Regions from separate parts of the Mesorhizobium sp. LjNodule214 genome, predicted to be linked through region 2. Evidence: predicted binding sites of a transcription regulator. Region 2 holds the regulator's gene; each other region holds the start of a gene.

Region 1 (5,381 bases), on a different contig from region 2:
GTGGACGTTGAGGCCATTGCGCAGATGGTGGTCGTCGACCAGCGCCTTCAGACCCTTGTCGGCAAGCTGCAGGCCGTAGTGCAGCGTCGCGTTGTTGAGCGCGTGCGCCGAGGTGACCGGCACCGCGCCCGGCATGTTGGCGACGCAGTAATGGATCACACCGTCGACCTCGTAGGTCGGCTCGGCATGGGTGGTGGCGTGCGAGGTCTCGAAGCAGCCGCCCTGATCGATGGCGACGTCGACCAGCACCGAACCCTTCTTCATGCCGGAGAGCATTTCGCGCGTCACCAGCTTGGGTGCCGCAGCACCCGGGATCAGCACGGCGCCGACGACGATGTCGGCCGAAAAACATTCTTCTTCCAGCGCCTCGACGGTCGAGTAGCGGGTATGGACGCGGCCGGCGAACAGGTCGTCGAGTTGGCGCAGGCGCGGGATGGAGCGGTCGATGATGGTGACGTCGGCGCCGAGGCCGACCGCCATCCTGGCGGCATGCAGGCCGACGACGCCGCCGCCGAGCACGGTGACCTTGCCGGGCAGCACGCCGGGCACGCCGCCGAGCAGCACGCCGCGGCCGCCATTGGCCTTCTGCAGCGCGGTGGCGCCGGCCTGGATCGACAGGCGGCCGGCGACTTCCGACATCGGCGCCAGCAGCGGCAGGCCGCCGCGATCGTCGGTGACGGTCTCATAGGCGATTGCCGTGACGCCGGAGGCGAGCAGGCCCTTGGTCTGCTCCGGATCCGGAGCCAGGTGAAGATAGGTGTAGAGGATCTGGCCGTCGCGCAGTTGGACCCACTCATTGGGCTGCGGCTCCTTGACCTTGACGATCATGTCGGACTTGGCGAACACGTCGGCCGCCGTCTTGGCGATGGTGGCGCCGGCGGCGCGGTAGGCATTGTCGTCGGCGCCGATGCCGGCACCGGCGCCGGTCTCGACCAGCACTTCATGGCCATGCGCGACATATTCGCGGACCGAGCCCGGCGTCAGGCCGACGCGGTACTCGTGGTTCTTGATTTCCTTGGGGCAGCCGACGCGCATTTTCTTCTCCTGATCCGGCCCTTAAGGGCGCGTTCCCTGTTGTTTTCGAGCATGTCGTTACTCCCAAAACTGCTGAACACTTTTGGGCGACATGCATTGAACCCAGTGAACCATGAATCGTTGCGCAGGTGTTTGCGAATGCGCTTGCGCTAGCCGGCATGCTTCGATAATTGTTGCGCGAAATATCAGGATTTTCGAAGGAATCCCGAAGAATGCCACTCGACAGGATTGATATCGCCATTCTGGAGACATTGCAGAAGGATGGCCGGATACCCAATGCCGCACTCGCCGAGAAGGTCGGCCTGTCGCAGTCGGCCTGTTCGCGGCGGCTGGACAATCTGGAGAAATCCGGAACCATCCGCGGCTATCATGCCCGGCTTTCCAATGCAGCACTCGGCCACCAGATGACGGCGATCGTGCATATATCGCTGTCGGGACAATTCGAGAAGACGCTGTCGGATTTCGAAGCGGCGATCAAGCGCTGCCCGAACGTGCTTTCCTGCCACCTGATGTCAGGTGAATACGACTATATCCTGCGCATCGCAGCAAAGGATCTGGTCGACTACGAGCGCATCCACAAGGAATGGCTGTCGGCCATGCCGCATGTGACGAAGATCAATTCGTCCTTCGCCTTGCGCGAGATCGTCGACCGGACGACCGTGGGGCTGAGGCTTGAAATGGCTTAGGCTGCTAAATTCTGGCGGTCGCCGTCACCACCTGGTCCATCGGGATGTCGTGTGGTTGCGGGTAAATCGTGGCGATGCGCTGCAGTTCGTAGCCGACGCCGATGACCAAAGGCTTGAACGGCATCGCGGCCAGGGTGCGGTCGAAGAAACCGCCGCCGTAACCCAGGCGATAGTTCCGGGGATCGATGCCGACGATCGGCGAGATGACGATGGCGGGCAGCACCGGATCGCCTTCGGCCGGGATCGGGATGTTCCAGACGCCTTTCTCCAGCCGATCGCCAGGGACATAGGCGCGAAACACCAGCGGCTGTCCCTTCTCGATGACGACGGGCAGGGCCGTGCGGCCGCCGCGCTCGTTGATGGATACCATCCATGGGCGCAGATCCGGCTCGCCGCGAAACGGCCAATAGAGGCTGACCAGGCGGCCGGCAATGTCGCCGATCAGCGCGTCGAGGCCTTCGGCTATGCGCTGCGACATTGCCGTTCGTGCGTCGGCGGAAACCGCCAGCCGCGCCGCGATCAGCCGCTCGCGCTCGGCCTTGCGCCAGCGCCGCACGTCGGTCCATTCGGTGAGCGGCGTGCGGAACTCGGGATCGAGCTCATGCATGAAGCAGGGCGGCGAGGAATACTGCGCCGGATCTTCGCCGTCACGATCGCTAGCCATGCTTCACTCCGGTCATCCAGTCCGGAGGCTATACCCCGCATGAGCCGGCCGGCATGTGCATTCACGACATCGAGCGGCGAGTCCCGGGCAGTCGGGGCACTGTTGCAGTGCACAAAAATGCCTATATCGAAGCTGGTGAATTTACGCGCCCATGGGGTGAATGAGATGAACGAAGCCAGCCATCATGTCGTCGTTGTCGGCGCGGGCTTCGGCGGTCTCGAATTCACCCGAGCGCTATCGGGTGTGCCGGTGCGCATCACCATGATCGACAAGCGCAACCATCATCTTTTCCAGCCATTGCTCTATCAGGTGGCGACCACGGCGCTGGCGACCTCGGAGGTCGCCTGGCCGATCCGCCATCTGTTGCGCAAGCGCAAGGATGTGACGACGCTGCTCGCCAATGTCAGCGGCGTCGACCGCGCCGGCAAGCGTGTGCTGCTCGACGATGGCAGCGCGGTCGCCTACGACACGCTGGTGCTCGCCACCGGCGCCGGCCACGCCTATTTCGGCCATGACGAATGGGAGCCTTTTGCGCCTGGGCTGAAGACACTCGAGGACGCGACCACCATCCGGCGGCGCATCCTTCTGGCCTTCGAGCAGGCCGAGCGGGAAACCGATCTCGAAAAGCGAAAGGCGCTGCTGACGCTGGCAATCGTCGGCGGCGGGCCGACCGGCGTGGAACTGGCCGGGACTATTGCGGAACTCGCGCGCGACACGCTGCGCGGCGAGTTCCGCAACATCGACACGCGCCAGACGCGTGTGGTGCTGATCGAGGCCGGCGACCGCATCCTTGCCAATTTCGCACCGCAGCTCTCGAATTATGCAAGGATGGCGCTCGAGCGACTCGGCGTCGAGGTGGAACTCGGCCGCGCGGTGACACGCTGCGACGCCGAGGTCGTCGTCTTCGGCGACACAGTCCTGCCGGCCCGGACAATCCTGTGGGCGGCAGGCGTTGCGGCGTCGCCGGCCGCCGAATGGCTGGGGGCGGCGGCGGATCGCGCGGGCAGGGTGCTCGTCGAGCCCGACCTCACCGTGCCAGGCAGCCCGGAGATTTTTGTCATCGGCGACGCGGCACATGTCCTGCGGCCTGACGGCAAGCCGGTGCCTGGCGTAGCCCCGGCCGCCAAGCAGGCGGGATGGCATGTCGCCGCGACCATCAAGGCCAGGCTTGCCGGCAATGCCACGCCACGGCCGTTCCGCTACAAGCATGACGGCGATCTGGCGACGATCGGCAAGCGCGCCGCGGTCATCGATTTCGGCTGGATTAAGCTTACCGGCTGGCCCGCCTGGTGGCTGTGGGGCATCGCCCACATCTATTTCCTGATTGGCTTTCGCAACCGGCTGGCGGTTTCGCTTAGCTGGCTATGGATCTATGCGACCGGACAACGCAGTGCGCGGCTGATCACCCAGGGCGACGACGACAAGGGCTGACCTTGCTTGGCGCGAAGACGTTTCATCCGCCCGTCACCTTTTGCTGATCGACTGGATTCCCGATGGACATGGCCGGATTTCAGCGCGAAGCTTTCGCTTCGGGGCAGGGCTTGTCGCATTGTCGAAACAGGAAAAAACAATGTCCCAACTGCTCCACCCTGTCTCCCGCCGCTCGTTGCTAGCGGGCGCCGCCGCAACCGGGGCGCTGATCATGCTGCACCCGTTCTCAGCCCGCGCTCAAGCCAACCAGGCGCATCTCAGGATCATGGAGACGACCGACATCCATGTGAACGTGCTGCCCTATGATTACTACGCCGACAAAGCAAACGACACGATGGGCCTGTCGCGGACGGCTTCGCTGATCGATGCGGTGCGCAAGGAAGCGGTCAACTCGATGCTGATCGATAATGGCGACCTTTTGCAGGGCAATCCGATGGGCGACTACATCGCCTATGAGAAGGGCATGAAGGACGGCGATCTTCATCCGGTCATGAAGGGAATGAACCTGCTTGGGTACGAATGCTCGACACTCGGCAACCACGAGTTCAACTACGGCCTGTCGTTCCTGGACAAGGTGCTGGCCGGCGCCAATTTTCCGTTTGTCTGCGCGAACCTGATCCGCGGCACCGAGCTTGCCACCAATCCGCGGGACGACAAGCTCTACCTCAAGCCGTACGTGATCCTCGACAAGAAGATCAGGGACGGGTCGGGCGCCGAGCAGCCGATCAAGATCGGCATCATCGGCTTCGTGCCGCCGCAGATCATGGTCTGGGACCTGAAAAACCTCGAAGGCAACGTCAAGACGCGCGATATCGTCGAAGCGGCCAAGGCCTGGGTGCCCGAGATCAAGGAGCAGGGCGCCGACATCGTGATTGCGCTTTCGCATTCCGGCATCGACGTCAAGCAAGGCGACATGATGGAAAATGCTTCCTTCTTCGTCGCCGGCGTCGAAGGCATCGATGCGGTCTTCACCGGCCACCAGCATCTCGTCTTCCCCGGCAAGAAGGACTTTCAATCGCTCGAGGCCGTCGACACGCAAAAGGGCACGCTACAGGGCAAGCCTGCCGTGATGGGCGGGTTCTGGGGGTCGCATATGGGCCTGATCGACCTGCTTCTGGAGCGCGACGGCTCGAAATGGCGGGTCGTTTCGGCGACCTCCGAGGCGCGGCCGATCTACGAGCGGATCGACAACAAGAACAAGGCGACGGTCGGCGACGACAAGCGCATCATTGCCGCACTGGAACAGGACCATGAGGCGACGCTGGCCTATGTGCGCCGTCCGGTCGGCAAGACGTCGGCGCCGCTCTATTCCTATTTCGCCTTAGTCGCTGACGATCCGTCGGTGCAGATCGTGAATCAGGCGCAGAGCTGGTACCTCAAGGACATCCTCAAGAGCACGCAATGGAAGGACGTGCCGTTGCTGTCGGCCGCGGCTCCTTTCAAGGCCGGTGGGCGTAGTGGCGCCGACTACTATACCGACGTGCCGGTGGGCGACATCGCTATCAAGAATGTCGCCGATCTCTATCTCTATCCGAACACCGTGCGGGCGGTTGAAATCACCGGCG
Region 2 (5,381 bases):
GGCGAACAGGAAATCGGCGTTCGGATCGGCGCCCGAACCCTTGATGAAGACATAGTTGCCCTCCGGCTTGACCTTGAACACTTCGCGGGCCTGCATGCGGCCGACTTCCTTGTTGTCGAAGGTCAGGTAGAAGACGTCCTTGTTCTCGATCAGTCGGTCGTAGCCGACGACCGGAATGCCTTCGTCAAGCGCCTTCTGCACCGCCGGCCCGATGGCCGAGGCGTCCTGCGCCAGCACGATCAGCGCATTCGCACCCTGCGAGATCAGGCTTTCGACGTCGGTCAGCTGCTTGCCGGGATTGGACTGCGCGTCGGCGGAAATGTACTTGTCGCCGGCAGCCTCGATCGCCGCCTTCATTGCCGCCTCGTCGGTCTTCCAGCGCTCTTCCTGGAAGTTCGACCATGACACGCCAATGACCTTGTCCTTCGCCTGCGCGACCGACGCCAGTGTCAGCGACATGGCGACACCCGCCAGCATGGCGACTGCAAATTTCTTCATGATATCCTCCCTGCGCCGCGCGCGGCGCGACAAAACTGACCCGAAGGTCGGCACAAGGCTCTATTTTTTCGAGCCTCGAAAAAACACTGATGCAACGACAAAGCGCTGTCAACATCGATTCTGATGGATTTTGATGGGTCGGCGACTTTTTTTCGAGTCTCGGAATAAATAAATGACAGGGCTTCCCACTTCTGCCAATATTCGATGAGCGCGTCGACGGCCTTCGACGTCACGAAAGGCTGCGGCGGCAGGGAGGAACGCAGGCCATGTCGGTTGGAATCCGCCACGACGATCTACGCCGGCGCAACCGGGCGATGGTGATTTCGGCCGTGCGCCGGGCCGGCCAGCCGTCACGGACCGAGATCGCCGCGACTACCGGCCTCAGCCATTCGACCATTTCGGCGATCTCGTCAGACCTGATCCAGGAAGGCATCCTCACTGAGAGCAAGCCGAGCGAGACGGCTTCACTGAAGCGCGGCCGGCCGCAGGTCGGCCTCGGCCTCAATCCGGAAGCCACGGCGGTGATGACCGTGGTGCTGTCGCTGAACTTCCTCTCCGTCGCCGTCATCGATTATGCCGGACAGGTCATTGCCGAGGAACAGCGCCGCCTCGACACGCTGACCATGCCGCGCGACGAGCTGATCGGCGAATGCACGGCAATAGTCCGGCGCCGGTTCGAGGATCCGGACCTCGATGTGCGCAGCGTCGCCCGCATCGCGATGGGCATCCAGGGCATCACCGACACCCATGCCCGCGCCATGCTGTGGTCGCCGATCACGTCGCTGACCGACATCCCCTTTGCCGACATTCTGGAAGGCGAATTCGGCATTCCCGCCACCATGGAAAACGACTGCAACATGATGGCGGTGGCGCTGCAATGGCGCGATCCCGACCGCTACCGCGACGATTTCATCGCCATCCTGCTCTCGCACGGCATCGGCATGGGGCTGGTGCTGAAGGGCGAACTGTTCACCGGCACTCATTCGTCCGGCGGCGAGTTCGGCCACATGATCCACCGGCCGGGCGGTGCGCTCTGCCGCTGCGGACGGCGCGGCTGCGTCGAGGCCTATGCCGGCAACTATGCCATCTGGCGCAACGCCAGGATGATGAGCGAGGATGCCGAACCGGTCGATGTCGGCGATGCCGACATGCGCGCGCTCGCCGCGCGGGCGCGCGAGACCGACGGCCCGGAGCGCGAAGCCTATCGCAAGGCCGGCGAGGCGCTCGGCTTCGGCCTTGGCAGCCTGTTCGCACTGATCGACCCGGCACCGGTCGCCATGGTCGGCGTCGGCGCCGCCGCCTTCGATCTGATCGAACCGGCGCTGCGCGAGGCGATTGCCCAGACTGCCGGCGGCCAGCACTCGAAATCGATCTCCTTCGACACCGAGCCGAATGAGTTGCCGCTGATCCGCGAGGGCTGCGCCATGCGCGCGCTCGGCTTCGTCGACCAGGAGATTTTTGCGCCGGGCGTCCAGCAGCGAACGGTCGCCGGCAAGAGCGTTGCCTGAAACGTCAGACCCCAATCGTGAGCGTCTATGATGAAGAGCTACCGTAACCGGCATGGCGTGACATATTACCTGCCGGACTTCGGCCCGCCAGTCCGTTGGCTTTCTTGCGCCGATGTCTCGTCCCGTGAAACTGATCTTCCCGTCGTGTCCTACTTCGAATGCGACGCCGGAAATCTTGGCTGTCGGGCAATGCACATTTACGCAGATGGTCGCGTGCTCCTCGCCTATCCCGGCGGCCTCGACGGCGATCACTTGCCCGAAGGGGAGCTGCCGCCGGTGGGAGAGGTCGACGACCCAGATGGCGCGCAAACCCGCGAGACCACCAAACCCGAGTTCGATGCTCTGTGGGCTGTACTGTCTCGCTTAGAAAGTAGCGCGTGAATCCCGATCTGTCGGGATGGAAGGGTCCTAATCTTCCCGGATCGCGTAGCCTGCGCCGCGGATGGTGCGGATGACGTCGGGCATGCGGCCATTGTTGACCGCCTTGCGCAGCCGGCCGACATGCACGTCGACCGTGCGCTCGTCGATATAAATCGTCTCGCCCCAGACATTGTCGAGCAACTGGCTGCGCGAAAACACCCGGCCCGGATGCCGCATCATGAATTCGAGCAGCCGGAACTCGGTCGGCCCGAGCCTGATCTCGCTCTTCTTGCGGTAGACCCGGTGCGACTCGCGGTCGAGCACTATGTCGCCGACCTTGAGCATGCTGGACAGCACTTCCGGCTTGGCGCGGCGCAGCAGCGCCTTGACCCTGGCCATGAATTCCGGCGTCGAGAACGGCTTGACCAGATAGTCGTCGGCGCCGGTGGAGAGGCCCCGCACGCGGTCGCTCTCTTCGCCACGCGCCGTCAGCATGATGATCGGCAGCCGCTCGGTCTCGGGCCGCATCCTCAGGCGCCGGCAAAGCTCGATGCCGGAAACCGCCGGCACCATCCAGTCGAGCACCAGAAGATCGGGCACATTCTCCTGTAGGCGGATCTCGGCCTCGTCGCCGCGCGTCACCACCTCGACCTGGTAGCCTTCGGATTCCAGATTGTAGCGGAGCAGCACCCCCAGCGGCTCCTCGTCCTCCACCACCATGATGCGTGGCGCGATCATCGGTCGGTTACCCCTGTCATGCCGCCGGTGCGGACATCGCCGTCTCGTCCTGTTTGGGACGATTGGCGGGCAATTGCGAGCCGGTCAGAACGTAGTAGGCGTTCTCGGCAATGTTGGTGACATGGTCGCCGATGCGCTCCAGATTCTTGGCGCAAAACAGCAGATGCGTGCAGGCCGTGATGTTGCGCGGATCCTCCATCATGTAGGTCAGCAGCTCGCGGAACACCGACGTGTACTTGACGTCGATGCGCTCGTCGTCGTTCCGAAGCTTGGCGAGTGCCGCAGCGTCGGCGGCGGCGTATTGCTCGATCACCCCTTGCACCTGGACCAGCACCAGCTGCGCCATCACATCGATGGTGTGCGAGAGGTCGCGCGGCGTGACGCTGAGGCCGACGGTGCCGACGCGCTTGGCGATGTTCTTGGCAAGGTCGCCGATGCGTTCGAGATCGCCGGCCATGCGGATCGAACCGACCACAGCGCGCAGATCGTTGGCCATCGGCTGGCGCTTGGCGATCAGCGTGATGGCGCGGTCGTCCAGCTCGCGCTGGCGCGCATCCATGATGGCGTCGTCTGAGACGACGCGCTGCGCCAGCGCATTGTCCGATGTCAGCAATGCACGGGTTGCCCCGCCGACCATCGAGCCGGCCAGTTCGCCCATGTCGGAGATCAGCTTACTGATCGCCCCGAGATCCTCGTCGAAAGAGGCGACGGTATGATGTTCACCCATGATCCTGTCCTCGTGCCTGAAAGTTGCCGCCGGACCGCTCAGCCGAACCGGCCGGTGATGTAGTCCTGCGTGCGCTTGTCGTCGGGGTTGGTGAACATCTTGTCGGTGGCGCCCTCCTCGACCAGATAGCCGAGGTGGAACATGGCCGTGCGCTGCGACACGCGCGCCGCCTGCTGCATCGAGTGCGTGACGATGACGATCGTGTAATTCTGGCGCAGCTCGTCGATCAGCTCCTCGACGCGAGCCGTGGCGATCGGGTCGAGCGCCGAGCAGGGCTCGTCCATCAGGATCACTTCCGGCGACACGGCGATGGCACGCGCGATGCACAGGCGCTGCTGCTGGCCGCCGGAAAGGCCGGTGCCGGGCTCTTGCAGGCGATCCTTCACCTCGTTCCAGATCGCCGCCTTCTTCAGGCTCGATTCGACGATCTGGTCCATGTCGGCCTTGCGCTTGGCCAGCCCGTGGATGCGCGGGCCGTAGGCGACGTTCTCGTAGATCGACTTCGGGAACGGGTTGGGCTTCTGGAACACCATGCCGACGCGGGCCCTGAGTTCGACGACATCGATGTTCTTGTCGTAGATGTCCTCTTCGTCCAGCGTGATCTTGCCGGTCACCCGCGCCGAGTCGATGGTGTCGTTCATGCGGTTGAGGCAGCGCAGGAAGGTCGACTTGCCGCAGCCGGAAGGGCCGATCAGCGCCGTCACCTGGTTGAGGCGGACGTCGAGATTAACGTCGAACAGCGCCTGCTTGTCGCCATAGAACACGCCGACCTTGTCGCCGCGCATCTTGATCACTTCGTTCGACTTGGCGTTCATCTTGTCGCCCACTGCGTTTTCGAGGGACTGTTCGGTCATGATGTTCATACCAGATGCCTTCTTTTACCAGCGCCGTTCGAAGCGGCGCCGCAGCACGATCGCTGTGATGTTCATGGCCATGAGGAAGACGAGCAGGATGATGATGGCGCCCGACATGCGCTCGACGAAGGCGCGTTCGGCCTCGTTGGCCCACATGTAGATCTGCACCGGCAGCGCCGTCGCCGGATCGAAAGGCGTCTTCGGATAGTCGGCGACGAAGGCGACCATGCCGATCAGCAGCAGCGGCGCGGTCTCGCCCAGCGCACGCGCCAGCCCGATGATGGTGCCAGTGAGGATGCCGGGGGCGGCGAGCGGCAGGATATGCTGGAACACCATCTGCATCTTGGACGCGCCGAGGCCGAGTGCTGCCGAGCGGATCGACGGCGGCACCGCGGCAAGGGCGGCGCGCGTGGCGATGATGATCGTCGGCAGCGTCATCAGCGTCAGCACCAGGCCGCCGACGAAAGCGGCCGAACGCGGCATGCCGAGGAAGTTGATGAACACGGCAAGCCCGAGCAGGCCGAAAACGATCGACGGCACCGCTGCCAGATTGTTGATGTTGACTTCGATCAGGTCGGTGAGGCGGTTCTTCTTGGCGAATTCCTCAAGATAGATCGAGGCGGCGACGCCGATCGGCAGCGCCAAGAGCAGCACGATCACCATCATGTAGAACGAGCCGATGATCGCCACCCCCAT
Region 3 (5,381 bases), 320 kb from region 2:
TGCCGCAGGCAAAGCTCTTCGCCTTGTCGTCGGCCAGCTTGCGCGCCTGGTCGTTGGCCTGCGGGTTGCCGGTGGCCAGCACCAGCCCGACGGTGCAGCCGTCATGGGCCTCCGGCTGCGCGACCTTGGCGACGACGAGCACCTCGGTCGGCTTGTTCTCGTCCTCGGGATTGCCGATCGAACGGCGGTGGATGACGGCGAAGGGGATGATGACGTCGCCCTTGGTCTCGATGCGCCATTCGACCTTGGGACCGGCCGAGTTGAAGCCGGAAAAGCTCTCCCAGACCGCAGTCATGTCGTCGGACGGGAAGCCGTAGTAAAGCGACTCGCGGGCGTCGTCATAGGCGACCAGCACCGGATAACCACGATAGCCCGAGCAGGCGAGATTGGCCCAGTCGCCTTCGCCTTCCTCGGCCTTCGCATAGGTGACGCAATCCTTCTTCCAGTCGAGGTCGGTGTAGGCGCTGGATATGCCGTCGGCGTGGGCCGCCTGGCAGAGACCGGCGAGGGCAAGCTGGATCAGAAGAGAGCGCATGCGGACAACTCCGTTTTGAGCCGCCGCAGCGTATCGTCAAACGCTATTTCTTCAAGCTGGCTTCGATCAGCAGGTCCGCGTTGCGGGCAACCGACGCCGCCGGCCCGCCTAACCCGAACAGCTGGCCGCTGATATAGGCGCCCTCGATCAGGAGCAGCAGTCCATCGCCCAGCGTGTCGGAATCGGCAGCGCCCATGGCGGTTGCCATGGCGCGCAGGCGGCGGCGCAGTTCCTGCTTGTTGGCCTCGCTCACCACGCGCGCCGGGTGGCCGTGCTCGGGATATTCGACCGCCGCGTTGGTCATGCCGCAGCCGCGGTAATCGGGTCTTTGCGTGCGCTTGCCGACGCGGGTCAGGAAAGCGTTGATCTGGGCGCGCGGATTGCCGGGATGGGCATCGACCGCTTCGTCGAAGCGCCCCCAGAACTCAAGGTCGTATTGCCGCAGGTAGGACGCGGCCAATTCATCCTTGGACGGAAAGCTGCGGTAGAGGCTGGGCTTGGTGACGCCGGCGCGCTTGACGATCTCGTCGACGCCGATCGCCCTGATGCCTTGCCGGTAGAAGAGGTCGCGGGCCACGTCGAGGATCTTCTCGCCGGCTCTCGGCAGGGCCGACGCGTGCGGGTCCTTGATGGACGGTTCAATTTTATTGTCCGATGGCATGCAAAAGACTCGCTTGACAATGTTACTGACCGGTACGTATGGATAGTGCCACCCAATTGCAACGTACCGGTCAGTAACATGATAGCTCAATCCCGTCCGTTTGGCCAGCGCTACGCTTTCGTCGTGGTCGGTGTCATCTTCCTCTGCCTGTTGATCGCGGCCGGGCTTCGCTCGGCACCCTCGGTCATGATGCTGCCGTTGGAGGAGAGTTTTGGCTGGCGGCGCGATGTCGTCTCGCTGGCCGCCGCCATCGGTATCTTCCTCTACGGCCTGACCGGGCCGTTTGCCGCGGCTTTGATGGAGCGCATCGGCCTGCGCCGCACGCTGCTGGCCTCGCTGCTGATCATGTCGGGTTCGACGGCGCTCAGCCTGCTGATGACCAAGCCATGGCATCTGCTGATCACCTGGGGCGTGTTTTCCGGCATCGGTTCGGGCGCGGTCGCCACCGTGCTCGGGGCCACCATCGTCAATCGCTGGTTCAAGACCAATCGCGGCCTGGTGATGGGGCTGATGTCGGCCTCCAGCGCCACCGGCCTGCTGGTGTTCCTGCCGCTGCTCGCCGCGCTGGCGCAGGCGGGCGGCTGGAAGCCGGTCGCCATCGCCATCGCGATCGCCACTGCCGCTCTGGTGCCTCTGGTCTGGCTGCTGGTGCCGGAGCGCCCGTCCTCGATCGGCATGGTGCGCTACGGTGCGGAGGCCGACGACGTGCCCCCGACATCGCCGGCATCGCAAGGCAATTTCCTGGCGCATACGCTGGGCACGCTGCGTCGTGCTGCCGGCACCCGCGTTTTCTGGTACCTGTTCGCCACCTTCTTTGTCTGCGGCTTCACCACCAACGGGCTGGTCGGCACCCATCTGATCGCCTTCTGCGGCGACATGGGCATCGGCGAGGTGCAGGCTGCCGGCCTGCTGTCGATGATGGGCATCTTCGACCTGATCGGCACGACGCTGTCGGGCTGGCTCACCGACCGCTTCGATCCGCGCAAGCTGCTCGGCGTCTACTATGCCATTCGCGGCCTGTCGCTGATCTACCTGCCCTATTCCGGTTTCTCGGCGACCAGCCTGATCATCTTCGCCGTGCTCTACGGGCTGGACTGGATCGCCACCGTGCCGCCGACGCTCAGGCTTGCCAACGAGGCGTTCGGCGACCGCAGCGGCCCGATCGTGTTCGGCTGGATCGTCGCTGGGCACCAGGTGGGGGCAGCGAGCGCCGCCTTCTTCGGCGGCACCATGCGCGAACTGCAAGGCAATTACGAACTGGCCTTCATGATCGCCGGCATGACGGCAATAGCCGCCGCCTGTATCTCGCTGCTGATCAACACCAGTAGGCCGGCGTTCGACCCGGAGCCGCAGGCGGCTTAAGGCGCGGCGGTCAAGCTGCCAATCTCCCCCCTCGTGGGGGAGATCAGCAGATCGCACCCGCCTGTTGGTTGTTACGAAACCTTCATGGTTTGGAGATGTGGCTGAAACATTGAGGCTTGACCTTGGGGGCACCGTTCGAAGCCATCCAGGAGACAGCCATGAACAGAATTTCCCGCCGCGCTTTCGTCACCTCCGCCAGCGCCCTCGGCCTGGTCGGCGCATCGGGTCTTGCGCTGCCCTATTATTCGCGCGCCAATCAGCGGCCGGACTTCACCAATGGCGTCCAGTCGGGCGATGTCGATGCCACCAGCGGCATGGTTTGGACGCGCACGGACCGTCCGTCGCACGTCATGTTCGAAGTCTCGACGACGGAGAGTTTCGCCAATGCAACGCGGCTTGCGCCGCTCGATACGTCGCCGGCCAGCGACTACACGGTGAAGCGGCTGCTCACCGAGCTTGCCTCCGACCAGGACATCTTCTACCGCATGACGGCGGCCGACCTCGCCGACATCAACGCCGTCTCCGAGCCGATCGTCGGGCGCTTCCGCACGGCGCCTGCCTCCAAGCGCGATATCAAGTTCGCCTGGTCGGGCGACACCGCCGGCCAGGGCTGGGGCATCGACGAGACCGGCATGAAGACCTACGCTACGATCGGCAAGCACACGCCCGACTTCTTCCTGCATTCCGGCGACACCATCTATGCCGACGGCGCGATGAAGGACGAGGTCGACCTGCCCGGCGGCGGCAAGTGGAAGAACGTCGTGCTCATCGACGGCAAGCGCAAGGTCGCCGAGACGCTGGACGAATACCGGGACCAGTGGAAATACAACATGATGGACAAACACGTGCTGGGCCTCAGCGCCATCTGCCCGACCTTCTACCAGTGGGACGACCACGAGGTGCTGAACAACTGGTCGGACTCGAAGAATTTGAGCGCCGACGACCGCTACACGGAAAAATCCATCCATGTGCTGGCGGCTCGCGCGGCGCGCGCTTTCCACGAAATGACGACGATCCGCTACGAGCCGTCCGAACCCGGCCGCGTCTACCGCAAGATCGCCTATGGGCCGCTGCTCGACGTGTTCTTCCTCGACATGCGCTCCTATCGCGGCCCCAACAGCCCGGACATGCAGGACACGATGACGCCGCAGTCGCGCATGCTTGGCGAACAGCAGACGAAATGGCTGAAGCGCGAGCTGGCCAACTCCAACGCGACCTGGAAGATCATCGCCGCCGACATGCCGCTCGGCCTCGTCGTCTGGGACGATGCCGCCAAGAAGGCCGGCGCCGAAGCGGTCAGCAATGGCGACAATGGTGCGCCAAAGGGTCGCGAACTCGAGATCGCCGATTTGCTGCGCTACATCAAGAACGCCGGCATCAGCAACACGGTGTGGCTCACCGCCGACGTGCACTACACGGCGGCGCATTACTACAACCCGGACAAGGCACAGTTCCAGGACTTCAACCCGTTCTGGGAATTCGTCGCCGGCCCGATCCACGCCGGCACGTTCGGCCCCAATGATTTCGACATGACCTTCGGGCCGGAGCTGAAATTCATCAAGGCGCCGACCGCCGAGCAGGGCCAGAACCTGCCGCCGTCGGCCGGGCTGCAGTTCTTCGGCCTCGTCGACATCAACGGCGCCAGCGAACAGATGACGGTGCGGCTGATGGATCGCGACGACAACGAGCTTTACAAGGTCACCCTCGATCCTGTGCGGTCGGCGTAAGGCTGCGGAGTGGCGGGATTCAAAGGTGCTGGAGCCTCCCATTCGCGTGCCCAGGGGGCGCGCGGCGCTCTAGTCAGGATAGCAGGCGACGGGAATCTTAGGCCATACCGCGCTGTCGCAGCCGGATGCCTTCTGCTGCTGCTTGAAGGCGGCGCTGACCGGGCCGGTCACGATCGGGTCGACGCCATCGGGGGCGTCGGCGTAGAGCTGCTCGGCCGTCTGCGTGTCGGATGGCAAGGCGGGATTTCCCTTGAGCGTCGCGGCGGACTGCGCACCACCTGCCGCAAGTACGACGGCGAGCGCCGCCCAAGCGAGAATCGGCCGGAATTTGCTGACGTGATCGGTCATGACGTTCGAACTGCCCGGGCCCTGAAAGGTTCCGCCTTGGTTAACAAAATCATTTCACACGCGGATGTTTAAGATTTGATGAGTATTTGGTGACGAGCCTCCTCTTTCGCAAATGCGAAAAACCCTGTATGAGCCGCGCAACCGAAAGAGGCTGCGCCTTTGGGCCTGCTGCCTGTAACGCTCCCGAGACCGTAAAATGAAAATTCGTAACATCGCGATCATCGCGCACGTCGACCATGGAAAAACCACCCTCGTCGACCAGCTGCTGAAGCAGTCCGGCTCCTTCCGCGACAACCAACGCGTCGCCGAACGCGCCATGGATTCCAACGATCTCGAAAAGGAACGCGGCATCACCATCCTGGCCAAGGCGACTTCGGTCGACTGGAAGGACACCCGCATCAACATCGTCGACACACCCGGCCACGCCGACTTCGGCGGCGAGGTCGAGCGCATCCTGTCGATGGTGGATTCGGCCATCGTGCTGGTCGACGCCGCCGAAGGGCCGATGCCGCAGACCAAGTTCGTCGTCGGCAAGGCGCTCAAGGTCGGGCTGAAGCCGATCGTCGTCATCAACAAGATCGATCGCCCGGACGCCCGCCATGTCGAGGTGGTCAACGAGGTGTTCGACCTGTTTGCCGCGCTCGACGCCACCGACGAGCAGCTCGACTTCCCGATCCTCTACGGTTCGGGCCGCGACGGCTGGGTCTCGGAAAATCCTGAAGGCCCGAAGGACCAGGGCCTGGCGCCG

What was found. Region 2 encodes PhoB, which activates phosphate uptake and scavenging genes when phosphate is short. Its sites were predicted from a motif close to TGTCATNNANCTGTCAT; they were not measured.
Region 1: ACSQ3Z_RS31450 (bifunctional 2',3'-cyclic-nucleotide 2'-phosphodiesterase/3'-nucleotidase) is a predicted target of PhoB. The motif match lies at 3,837-3,853, and genes of this name have one in related genera.
Region 3: ACSQ3Z_RS02180 (alkaline phosphatase D family protein) is a predicted target of PhoB. The motif match lies at 2,628-2,644, and genes of this name have one in related genera.

The regions. Positions count from the first base shown of each region.
Region 1 is NZ_CAXUPE020000003.1:1,227,783-1,233,163, reverse strand. It holds gene ald (alanine dehydrogenase) at 1-1,035, opposite strand, end outside; gene ACSQ3Z_RS31465 (Lrp/AsnC family transcriptional regulator) at 1,248-1,721, shown strand; gene ACSQ3Z_RS31460 (5-formyltetrahydrofolate cyclo-ligase) at 1,726-2,385, opposite strand; gene ACSQ3Z_RS31455 (NAD(P)/FAD-dependent oxidoreductase) at 2,551-3,816, shown strand; gene ACSQ3Z_RS31450 (bifunctional 2',3'-cyclic-nucleotide 2'-phosphodiesterase/3'-nucleotidase) at 3,956-5,381, shown strand, end outside.
Region 2 is NZ_CAXUPE020000001.1:141,399-146,779, forward strand. It holds gene xylF (D-xylose ABC transporter substrate-binding protein) at 1-498, opposite strand, end outside; gene ACSQ3Z_RS00615 (ROK family protein) at 765-2,006, shown strand; gene ACSQ3Z_RS00620 (hypothetical protein) at 2,034-2,387, shown strand; gene phoB (phosphate regulon transcriptional regulator PhoB) at 2,415-3,104, opposite strand; gene phoU (phosphate signaling complex protein PhoU) at 3,121-3,831, opposite strand; gene pstB (phosphate ABC transporter ATP-binding protein PstB) at 3,870-4,694, opposite strand; gene pstA (phosphate ABC transporter permease PstA) at 4,710-5,381, opposite strand, start outside.
Region 3 is NZ_CAXUPE020000001.1:456,778-462,158, reverse strand. It holds gene ACSQ3Z_RS02195 (hypothetical protein) at 1-535, opposite strand, end outside; gene ACSQ3Z_RS02190 (TetR/AcrR family transcriptional regulator) at 579-1,196, opposite strand; gene ACSQ3Z_RS02185 (MFS transporter) at 1,275-2,558, shown strand; gene ACSQ3Z_RS02180 (alkaline phosphatase D family protein) at 2,717-4,285, shown strand; gene ACSQ3Z_RS02175 (hypothetical protein) at 4,355-4,633, opposite strand; gene typA (translational GTPase TypA) at 4,830-5,381, shown strand, end outside.